Regions from separate parts of the Burkholderia sp. LMU1-1-1.1 genome, predicted to be linked through region 1. Evidence: predicted binding sites of a transcription regulator. Region 1 holds the regulator's gene; each other region holds the start of a gene.
The links. The regulator sigma-54, encoded in region 1, starts transcription at its own class of promoters, with help from an activator protein. The targets are predictions, from matches to a motif close to TGGCANGNAANCTGCTTT.
Positions count from the first base shown of each region.

Region 2: MRBLMU1_RS22645 (urease accessory protein UreD) is a predicted target of sigma-54. The motif match lies at 1,143-1,160, and genes of this name have one in related genera.
Region 3: MRBLMU1_RS07320 (outer envelope protein) is a predicted target of sigma-54. The motif match lies at 645-662, and genes of this name have one in related genera.
Region 4: MRBLMU1_RS07965 (MSMEG_0572/Sll0783 family nitrogen starvation response protein) is a predicted target of sigma-54. The motif match lies at 1,394-1,411, and genes of this name have one in related genera.

Region 1 is NZ_JBEGHG010000086.1:56,866-59,064, reverse strand. It holds gene hpf (ribosome hibernation-promoting factor, HPF/YfiA family) at 101-460, opposite strand; gene MRBLMU1_RS31545 (RNA polymerase factor sigma-54) at 536-2,017, opposite strand; gene lptB (LPS export ABC transporter ATP-binding protein) at 2,027-2,199, opposite strand, start outside.
Region 2 is NZ_JBEGHG010000034.1:275,608-277,806, forward strand. It holds gene MRBLMU1_RS22640 (urease subunit gamma) at 1-219, opposite strand, end outside; gene MRBLMU1_RS22645 (urease accessory protein UreD) at 236-1,111, opposite strand; gene MRBLMU1_RS22650 (NAD-dependent epimerase/dehydratase family protein) at 1,350-2,199, shown strand, end outside.
Region 3 is NZ_JBEGHG010000006.1:111,132-113,330, reverse strand. It holds gene MRBLMU1_RS07325 (GntR family transcriptional regulator) at 1-579, shown strand, start outside; gene MRBLMU1_RS07320 (outer envelope protein) at 759-1,616, shown strand; gene MRBLMU1_RS07315 (BMP family ABC transporter substrate-binding protein) at 1,647-2,199, shown strand, end outside.
Region 4 is NZ_JBEGHG010000007.1:30,792-32,990, reverse strand. It holds gene MRBLMU1_RS07970 (Nit6803 family nitrilase) at 1-818, opposite strand, end outside; gene MRBLMU1_RS07965 (MSMEG_0572/Sll0783 family nitrogen starvation response protein) at 838-1,320, opposite strand; gene MRBLMU1_RS07960 (PLP-dependent aminotransferase family protein) at 1,716-2,199, shown strand, end outside.

The sequences.
Region 1 (2,199 bases):
AACGGGATAAATTATTTTCATCGAATCGAGGTGGACATAAAACGCGGACACAAAAAAGGGCGCCCTTGCGCCCTTTGTTGGATGGTGCCGGAGGCCGTTGTTATAGGGCGGCGGCAGCGGGTTCGTAGCTATCCGGGAGATGCTTGATCGCATCGTGGCCGTGCTGCTGAACTTTGGATTTGTATTTCATGACCTGACGGTCGAGCTTGTCGACCAGGGTGTCGATCGCGGCGTACAGGTCTTGCGACAGGCTTTCCACGTACACGGTTTTACCCGACATGCGCAGATTGATTTCAGCCTTCTGGCGTTTGGATTTCTCTTTAAGGTTATCTACAGTCAGGATGACAGCAATATCAATAACTTGATCGAAGTGACGAGTGACACGTTCCAGTTTGCTCTGTACGTATTCGCGGATGGCCGCGGTCACTTCGAGATGATGTCCACTGATGGTCAGATTCATACACGCTCCTAAAGATAAATGTCGCTTACGGTCAGTGCCGCGCCCATTGCGGCCGGGCGCACAGTGACCAAGTAACTACAAAGACTTGCGGAGACTAACGGGAGGGATTTTCAACGCTTCGCGATATTTGGCAACAGTCCGTCGCGCAATCACCATGCCTTGTTCCCCCAGCATGTCCGCAATCTTACTGTCGGATAAAGGATTTTTAGGGTCTTCAGCTCCTGTCAATTGCACGATGAGTGCCCGTATCGCCGTCGAACTTGCTTCACCGCCCGCTTCGGTGGCGACGTGGCTACCAAAGAAATATTTCAACTCAAACATGCCGTGCGGCGTCAGCATGTACTTTTGAGTCGTCACCCGAGAAATAGTGCTCTCGTGTAAACCCAGTGTATCAGCAATTTCGCGAAGCACAAGGGGGCGCATGGCAACCGCGCCGTGCGAGAAAAAGTTCTTTTGCCTTTCTACTATCGCCTGCGCCACGCGCAGGATGGTGTCGAAGCGCTGGCGCATATTCTTGATCAGCCACTTGGCTTCCTGCAACTGGGCGCCCATCGCGCCCTCGCCCTTGCCCTGCTTGAGCAGGTTGGCGTACATGGCGTTGACCCGCAGGCGCGGCATGACGTCGTTGTTGAGGCTGACCTGCCAGCCGTTGCGCGCCTTCTTGACGATCACGTCCGGCACCACGTAGTCGGACACGTCCGAGGCGAAGGCCGAACCCGGATGCGGATTGCACAGGCGGATGACGGCCTGCGCCTCGCGCAAGTCCTCGTCGTCGCACACCAGCGCCTTTTTCAGCTTGTTGAAATCGCGCTGGGCGAACCAGGTCAGATGGTTCTCGACGATGGTCAGCGCCATGCGCCGCGTCACCAGCGCGATGCCCGGCAGGCGCTTGATCTGCAGCGCCAGGCATTCGGAGGCGTTGCGCGCGCCCACGCCCATCGGGTCGAAGCTTTGCAGCATCGACAAGGCGGTGCGCAGTTCGTCGATGTCGACTTCCAGTTCCTCCGGCAGGCGCGCGTGGATCTCCTCCAGCGGCTCCTCCAGGTAGCCGTTCTCGTCGAGCGCGTCGATGATCAGCTCGACCAGCGCGCGGTCGCGCGTCTCCAGCACGGTCACCCGCATCTGCTCCATCAGATGCTCGCGCAGCGTGCAGTGGTTGGCCTCCAGTTGGGGACGCGCGTCCTCGTCGTCGGGGGCCTTGCTGCGGCCGGCGTCGCTCCAGTCGACGTCGGCCTCGCTGCTGGTACTTTCGGTATCGGCGGCGGGGCCGTCGTAGGGGTCGGCGTCGGCGGCGGCCGGCGCGTCCTGCTGGCCCGGCGGGCCTTCGGGCGGCGCCTCGCCGGACGGCGCCTGCTGGCTGATGGCGCCGTCGGACAACAGCCGCAGCGATCGGTCGAGCGGGTCGTCCAGACGCTCGAGCAGGGGGTTGTCGGTGAGCAGTTGCTCGAGCTCCTGGTGCAGCTCCAGCGTGGACAGCTGCAGCAGACGGATCGACTGCTGCAGCTGGGGTGTCAGCGCGAGGTGCTGCGACGTGCGCAGTTGCAATGACTGTTTCATGGGGCCTATTTACATCCGGAAGTGTTCACCCAGGTACACGCGGCGGACCGACTCGTCGGCGATGATGTCGTCCGGCCGGCCTGAAGCCAGAACCGAGCCCTGGTTGATGATATATGCGCGGTCGCAAATGCCCAGCGTCTCGCGCACATTGTGATCGGTAATGAGGACGCCGATATTGCGTT
Region 2 (2,199 bases), on a different contig from region 1:
TATCCCTTCCATGACCTGGTCGCGCGTCAATATCTGCGTGCCGTCGGCCATCAGCTGGGCCACCGACTTGCCGTCGCGCGCGCCCTCCATGATGGCGCAGGTGATCAGCGCGATCGCCTCCGGATAATTCAGTTTCAGGCCGCGCGCGAGGCGGCGCTCGGCCACGATGCCGGCGGTGAAGATCAGCAGTTTGTCTTTTTCTCTTGGGGTCAGATCCATGTTCGGGGTTCCAGTATCAGGTTTGCCAGATGCGCGGCGTGACGGCCTCGCGTTCCAGCAGATGCGGGCGCACGCGGCGCCACACGGTGAGCATGAGGCGGCGCGCGGTTTCGCTGTCATCGCCCAGATGGCGCGCCACCAGCACGCCCTTGGTGTGGGTGATGCCGAAGGCGTGTTCGCCATCGGCGGCGATGTCGGCGCGGATCTGGGACAGCAACTCGGTCAGCACGGCGGCCGGCAGCGCTTTGCCGGCGGCGATCAGGGTGGCGCAGACGGTGTGGCCGTTCAACGCCAGCGGACTGCCCAGACGACCGCCGACCATCGCGCCCTGCTCCCACCAGATCAATTTGCCGTCGCGACGGATGCTGCTGCGCTGCGTGACGGTGCCGGTGTTGAATACCTCGCCGGAGCCGCGACGGCCCATGCAGAGGATCTCGCAGCCGATGAAGGTGGCGCCGACGGCCAGTTCCACGTGCTGCTCCAGCACCACGTTAGCGGTATCAAAAAAGATGGTTTCCTGTGGCAGCCATTCGAGGGCGGCGCTTTCGTTCAAGTGCAGGTGGACGACCTGGCGCGAGACCTTGCCATTGGCCTTGTACCATTTGGCGGCGCCCGGCGTGGTGATGAAGGCGTGGGCGCGGTCGCCGACGCCGATATCGATCGCCAGCTGGTCGCCGCCGACCACGCCGCCCGGCGGATGGACCACGATGGCGTGGCACACCTTGCCGTCTTCGGGGTACAGGGCCTTCTGCACGCGCAGGGGACCGAAGTGGATATTGTTGAACAGCCGCGTGGTGCCGGCATCGTCCGCGAATCCGAGCGTGAGACTGGCCTGCCAGGCTGCATGGGCGGCGCTGGCGACGAGGTCGGACGATGCGGTGCAATCAGGCATAACTTAGTGGTTTTATAAATAATGTCTGTACTATGCAAGCCGTGTGCCAGCAGAAAATCCGACCCGGGCAGCGCGAGGCAAGGTTATTGCACCAAATTGAGTCGCAGGCACCAAAATAGTGCGTTTTGGCGCGTGAATATTATTGACTCACCCTCAACTATGCTTTGCTCGCCGAGGTCTTTGTGCGCGACGCCTCCCCCGCCATACTGAATGCATCCAATTTCAACAGGAGCACGACATGAAGGTATTCGTCACAGGCGCGGCAGGGTTTATCGGCGGTTCGATCGCTGCGGGGCTGGTCAAGGCCGGCCACCATGTCACCGGGCTGGTTCGCAAACCAGAGCAAATCGAGGAACTCAAGAAGATCGGCGTGACCGGGGTGGTCGGCACGCTCGACGACCGCGATTTGCTGATCACGCAGGCGCGGTCGGCGGACGCCGTCATCAACGCGGCCAGCAGCGACAATCGCGCAGCCGTGGAAGCCATCATCGACGGGCTTTCCGGCTCGGGCAAGGTGTTCCTGCACACCAGCGGCTCGAGCATCGTCGGCGACGCCTCGGGTGGACTGGGCACCGACCGCATTTATTACGAGGACCAACTGCCGGAACCGACGCCGGACAAGGCGGCCCGCGTCGCCATCGACAACCTGGTGCTGGCCGCCGCCGGCAAGGGCGTGCGTTCGGCGGTGCTGTGCAATACACTGATCTACGGCCACGGCGCGCTGCCGCGCGATAGCGTGCAGTTGCCACGCCTGCTCAAACAGGCGCGCAAGAGCGGCACCGTGCGCCATGTGGGGCCGGGGTTGAACATTTGGTCCAATGTACATATCGACGATGTGGTCGATCTGTATTTGCTGGCCCTGGAGAAGACCGAAGCTGGCGCGTTTTATTTCGTCGAAAGCGGCGAAGCATCGTTCCGCGATATGACGGCGGCGATGGCGCGCGCGCTCGATATGGGCGAGGCGCAGGATTGGCCGCTGGAGCAGGCCAAAGAGGAGTGGGGGTATGAGATGGCGTCGTACGGGCTGGGGTCCAACAGTCGCGTGCGGGGCAAGCGCGGGCGCGAGCAGTTGGGGTGGAAGCCGCACC
Region 3 (2,199 bases), on a different contig from region 1:
GATTTCTGCGAGCTGTATCAAGTCAGCCGCACCACCGTGCGCAAGGCGCTGCAAAGGCTGGCGCACGACCACATCATCGAACTGCGTCCCAATCGCGGCGCCGTCATCGCCTCGCCCACGCCGGAGGAGGCGCGCGACATTTTCGCCGCGCGCCGCGCCATCGAACGCGAGATCATGCCGCTGGTGATACGCAACGCCACGCCGGCCTCGCTGCGGCAGATACGCGCCGCGCTCGAAGCGGAGGACCAGGCGCGCCTGACGGGCGACCGCGCCGGCTGGATACGACTGGGCGGCGAATTCCACATCCTGCTGGCCGAACTGGCCGGCAACCACGTACTGCAGCGCTTCATGGGCGAACTGGTATCGCGCTGTTCGCTGATCATCGCGCTCTACGAAAAGCCCGGCGCGCCGATGTGCGGCAACCACGAACACCAGGATCTGGCGACGCTGATCGAACAAGGAAAAGTCAGCGAAGCCACCCACCTGATCGAGCACCACCTGTTGGAGATAGAGGCACGCCTGCGCCTCGACACCACCCACAAAAAGGTCAACCTGGCCGAAGCCCTATCAGGCCTTTAAAAGCAAAGCCAGGCCAGAAAATCAAGCTCCGCCAACGAGCCGCCAACAGCGTATGGGAAAACAACTGGCCCGCAACTTGCTAGAAAAAGAAACCAAGATTGCATCCAATCCCAAAGCGAGATTGGATACAAAAATAGTTCGTTCATACCGCCCTTCACCCACTGACTGGAGTTCGCACGATGTCCCAACTCGCAACCCGCACCGCCGCTGTACTAGTACTTCTCGCCACCTGCGCCTGCGCAGCCCAAGCCGCGGACTGGAGCGACACCTCAATCGGCTACCGTTACGGCACCCGGTTCGCCGAGCCGTTCAACAACACCGACATCACCAAGAACATCGTCAACTTCAGCCACGTATCGGGCTACAAATACGGCAAGAACTTCTTCAACGTCGACTTCCTGATGTCTTCGCACGACGACCCCTCGTCGGCCGGAGCGGCCAGCGGTGCGCACGAAGCCTACGCGGTGTACCGCCACACGCTCGACCTGGGCAAGGTCACGGGAAGCAACTGGGCCTTCGGCCCGGTGCGCGGCGTCGGCGCCACCCTTGGCTTCGACTACAACAGCAAAACCGACGCCGGCTACAACTCCAAGAAACGCATGGTCGTCGCCGGCCCGACCCTGATGATGGACGTACCGGGCTTCCTCGATATCAGTCTGCTCGCGCTATGGGAGAGCAACGCGCCGTTCAACACCTACACCAATGTCGCCACGCCGCGCTACCGCTACGACACGCACGCCATGCTCACCGCCGCGTGGGGCATCCCGTTCAACATCGGCATTCCGCTGTCGTTCGAAGGCTACGCCAACTTCATCGACAAGAAAGGCAAGGACGAATTCGGCGGCGACACCGCGCGCGAAACCAACATCGACATGCAGATCATGTACGACGCCAGCGCCGTCGTCAGCGCGCCGAAGAACACCTTCAAGATCGGCGTCGAATACCAGTACTGGAAAAACAAATTCGGCAACTCCGACAAGAACAACCCCGGCGCCACGGCCAGAACGCCGATGGTCCGCGCGGAATACCACTTCTAATCCACACACTTCACCGCTAAAGGAAACCGCATGATGAATCGTCGCACACTGATCGCGCTGGCCACGCTGGCCGCCACCCTCGGCGCCGCCGCCCTCCCCGCGCTGGCGGCCGAACCGCTGAAGATCGGCTTCGTCTACGTCGGCCCAGTCGGCGACGCCGGCTGGACCTACGCCCACGACCAGGGCCGCCTGGCGATGGAAAAAGCGCTGGCCGGCAAAGTCAAATCCACCTACGTGGAAAACGTGCCGGAAGGCGCCGACGCCGAGCGCGTGATCCGCAAGCTGGTCGCCGAAGGGAACAAGCTGATTTTCACCACCTCGTTCGGCTACATGAACCCGACCGAGAAAGTGGCCAAGTCGGCTCCCGGCGTGGTGTTCCTGCACGCCACCGGCTTCAAGACCGGCAAGAACCTGGGCACCTACGAATCGCGCCTGTACGAGGGCGCGTACCTGAACGGCATCCTGGCCGGCAAAATGACCAAGTCCAAGACGCTGGGCTTCATCGCCTCGTTCCCGGTGCCTGAAGTCATCCGCAACATCAACGCCTTCACCTTGGGCGCGCAAAGCGTCAATCCCGGCATCA
Region 4 (2,199 bases), on a different contig from region 1:
TCGAGGTCCGCGATGACGATGCCTTCGCCGCTGCGCAGCGGTTCGGCCAGCAGCACGCCCTCGGGCGAGACGATGGTGGTGCAGCAGCCGCCGCGCAGCGCCTTCTGCTGCGCCGGGTCGGTGGTGATGGTGGCGATCTGCTCCTCGGTCAGCCAGCCGGTGGCGTTGATGACGAAGCAGCCCGATTCGAGCGCGTGGTGGCGGATCGTCACCTCCATCTGGTCGGCGAACACCTGTCCCACCATCGAGCCGGGGAACTGCGCGCAGTGGATTTGCTCGTGCTGCGCCATCAGCGCGTAGCGCGCCAGCGGGTTGTAGTGCTCCCAGCAGGCCAGCGCGCCGACCCGGCCGACGGCCGTCTCCACCACTTTGAGGCCGCTGGCGTCGCCCTGGCCCCAGATCATGCGCTCGTGGTAGGTCGGCGTGATCTTGCGCCGCTTGAGCACCAGCGCGCCGTCGGCGTCGAACACCAGCTGGGTGTTATACAGGCTGCCGTGATCGCGCTCGTTCACGCCCAGCACCACCACCACGCCGTGGCCGCGCGCGGCGGCGGCGACGGCGTCGGTGACGGGCCCCGGCACCGCCACCGCGCGCTCGTACAGCAGCAGATGTTCGGCGCCGGCGGCGAAAGGCGGACGCACGAACGAAAAGTAGGGGTAGTAGGGCACGAAGGTCTCGGGAAAGACCACCATCTCGGCGCCGTTGGCCGCCGCTTCGGCGATCGCTTCGAGCACGCGCGCCAGCGTGCCGCCGGCGCTGGTCAGGTCCGGCGCGATCTGCACCGCCGCCGCCCGCACCGTCTTCCTGGTCGTTGTCATAGGTCCGCCTCCTTTCCGCTTACAGCGTCCAGGTGTCGATGATCACCGCGTTGTCGCGCAGGTGCAGCAGCTTCAGGTCCAGCACGTCCTGCGGGGCGATAGCGCGGATGCCTTCGATCAGCGACGGCTCGCCGTGGCCGTACAGCGCCTGCAGCGCGAAGCGGCAGGCGTAGACCTTGCCGCCTTCGGCCATGAACTTGACCAGCTGGTTGTTCTGGTTCAGGTGGCCGGGGAAGGCCTCGTCGCCCAGCGTGGGAAAGCCGCGCTGCAATCCCAGTGTCACGCCCGGGCCGTACAGCAGCACCGTGGTCTCGTAGCCTTTGCGCTGCAGGCGGGTGGCCTGCAGCAGGTTGACGAAACCGATCGAACCCTCGAAGGCGACGGTGTGGAAGGTGACCAGCGCCTTTTCGCCCGGACGGGCTTTGACGTCCTCGAATACCTTCTCTTCGTAGTCAACAAAATAGTCGCCCTTGACGTGGGCTTTGTGGTCGATGGCTGGCATGGCGTTGGTTCCTTCAATGGAGTTGTAGGGAGCACCGGGCGTTCGGATTGACTGCGCCGCGATAGCCCCTTTGAATGCATCCGGCGTGCCAGGGCGGCCGCATTGAGGGGCTGTTTGCAGGGATGGAAATCCAGTCAATCCGGGTTTTCGGCCTGGGCGCCATTCTGCGGACGGCGCGCCGGTTTTCAGGCCGCGGCCGCCGCTCCATTCAAGTCGTGCAGTCAATCGCCTGTATCTACGGGGAAAGATCCAGAACGGACCTGCGCCGCGATGGGGCGCGGTGCGCGCCGATGGTGCGCCGGCACCGCGCTTTCCCCGCTTTCCGGTCGGTTTCGGCCGGCACGGATAATGCATGCAATCGGCCCGTCAAGTTTGAATTGAATGGAGAAACCGCGATGCCCAAATCCGCCGCCGCGTGGCTGCCGAAACTGAAAAAAGGCCAGGGACCGGTATACAAGGTGATCGCCGACGCCATCGCCGCCGACATCGCCACCGGCCGGCTCGCGCCCGAGCAGCGCTTGCCGCCGCAGCGCCAACTTGCCGACGCCTTGGGCATCGACTTCACCACCGTGGCACGCGCTTACGGCGAGGCGCACAAGCGCGGCCTGGTCGATTCGACGGTGGGGCGCGGCACCTTCGTCTGCGGCCGCCGGGCGATGGCGATCCCGCGGGCGGTGGCGGGGCGGCCCAACGTCGACTTGTCGATGAACATGCCGCCGGAGGCGCTCACGCCGGAGTTGTCGGCGCTGATGCGCGCCGGCGTGGCGTCGCTGGGCGAATCGCCGGCCGCCATGCAGGCGCTGTTGCGCTACCAGGACTTCGGCGGCTCGGCGTCGGACCGCGAAGCCGGCGCCTTGTGGCTGCGGCGGCGCGGCCTGT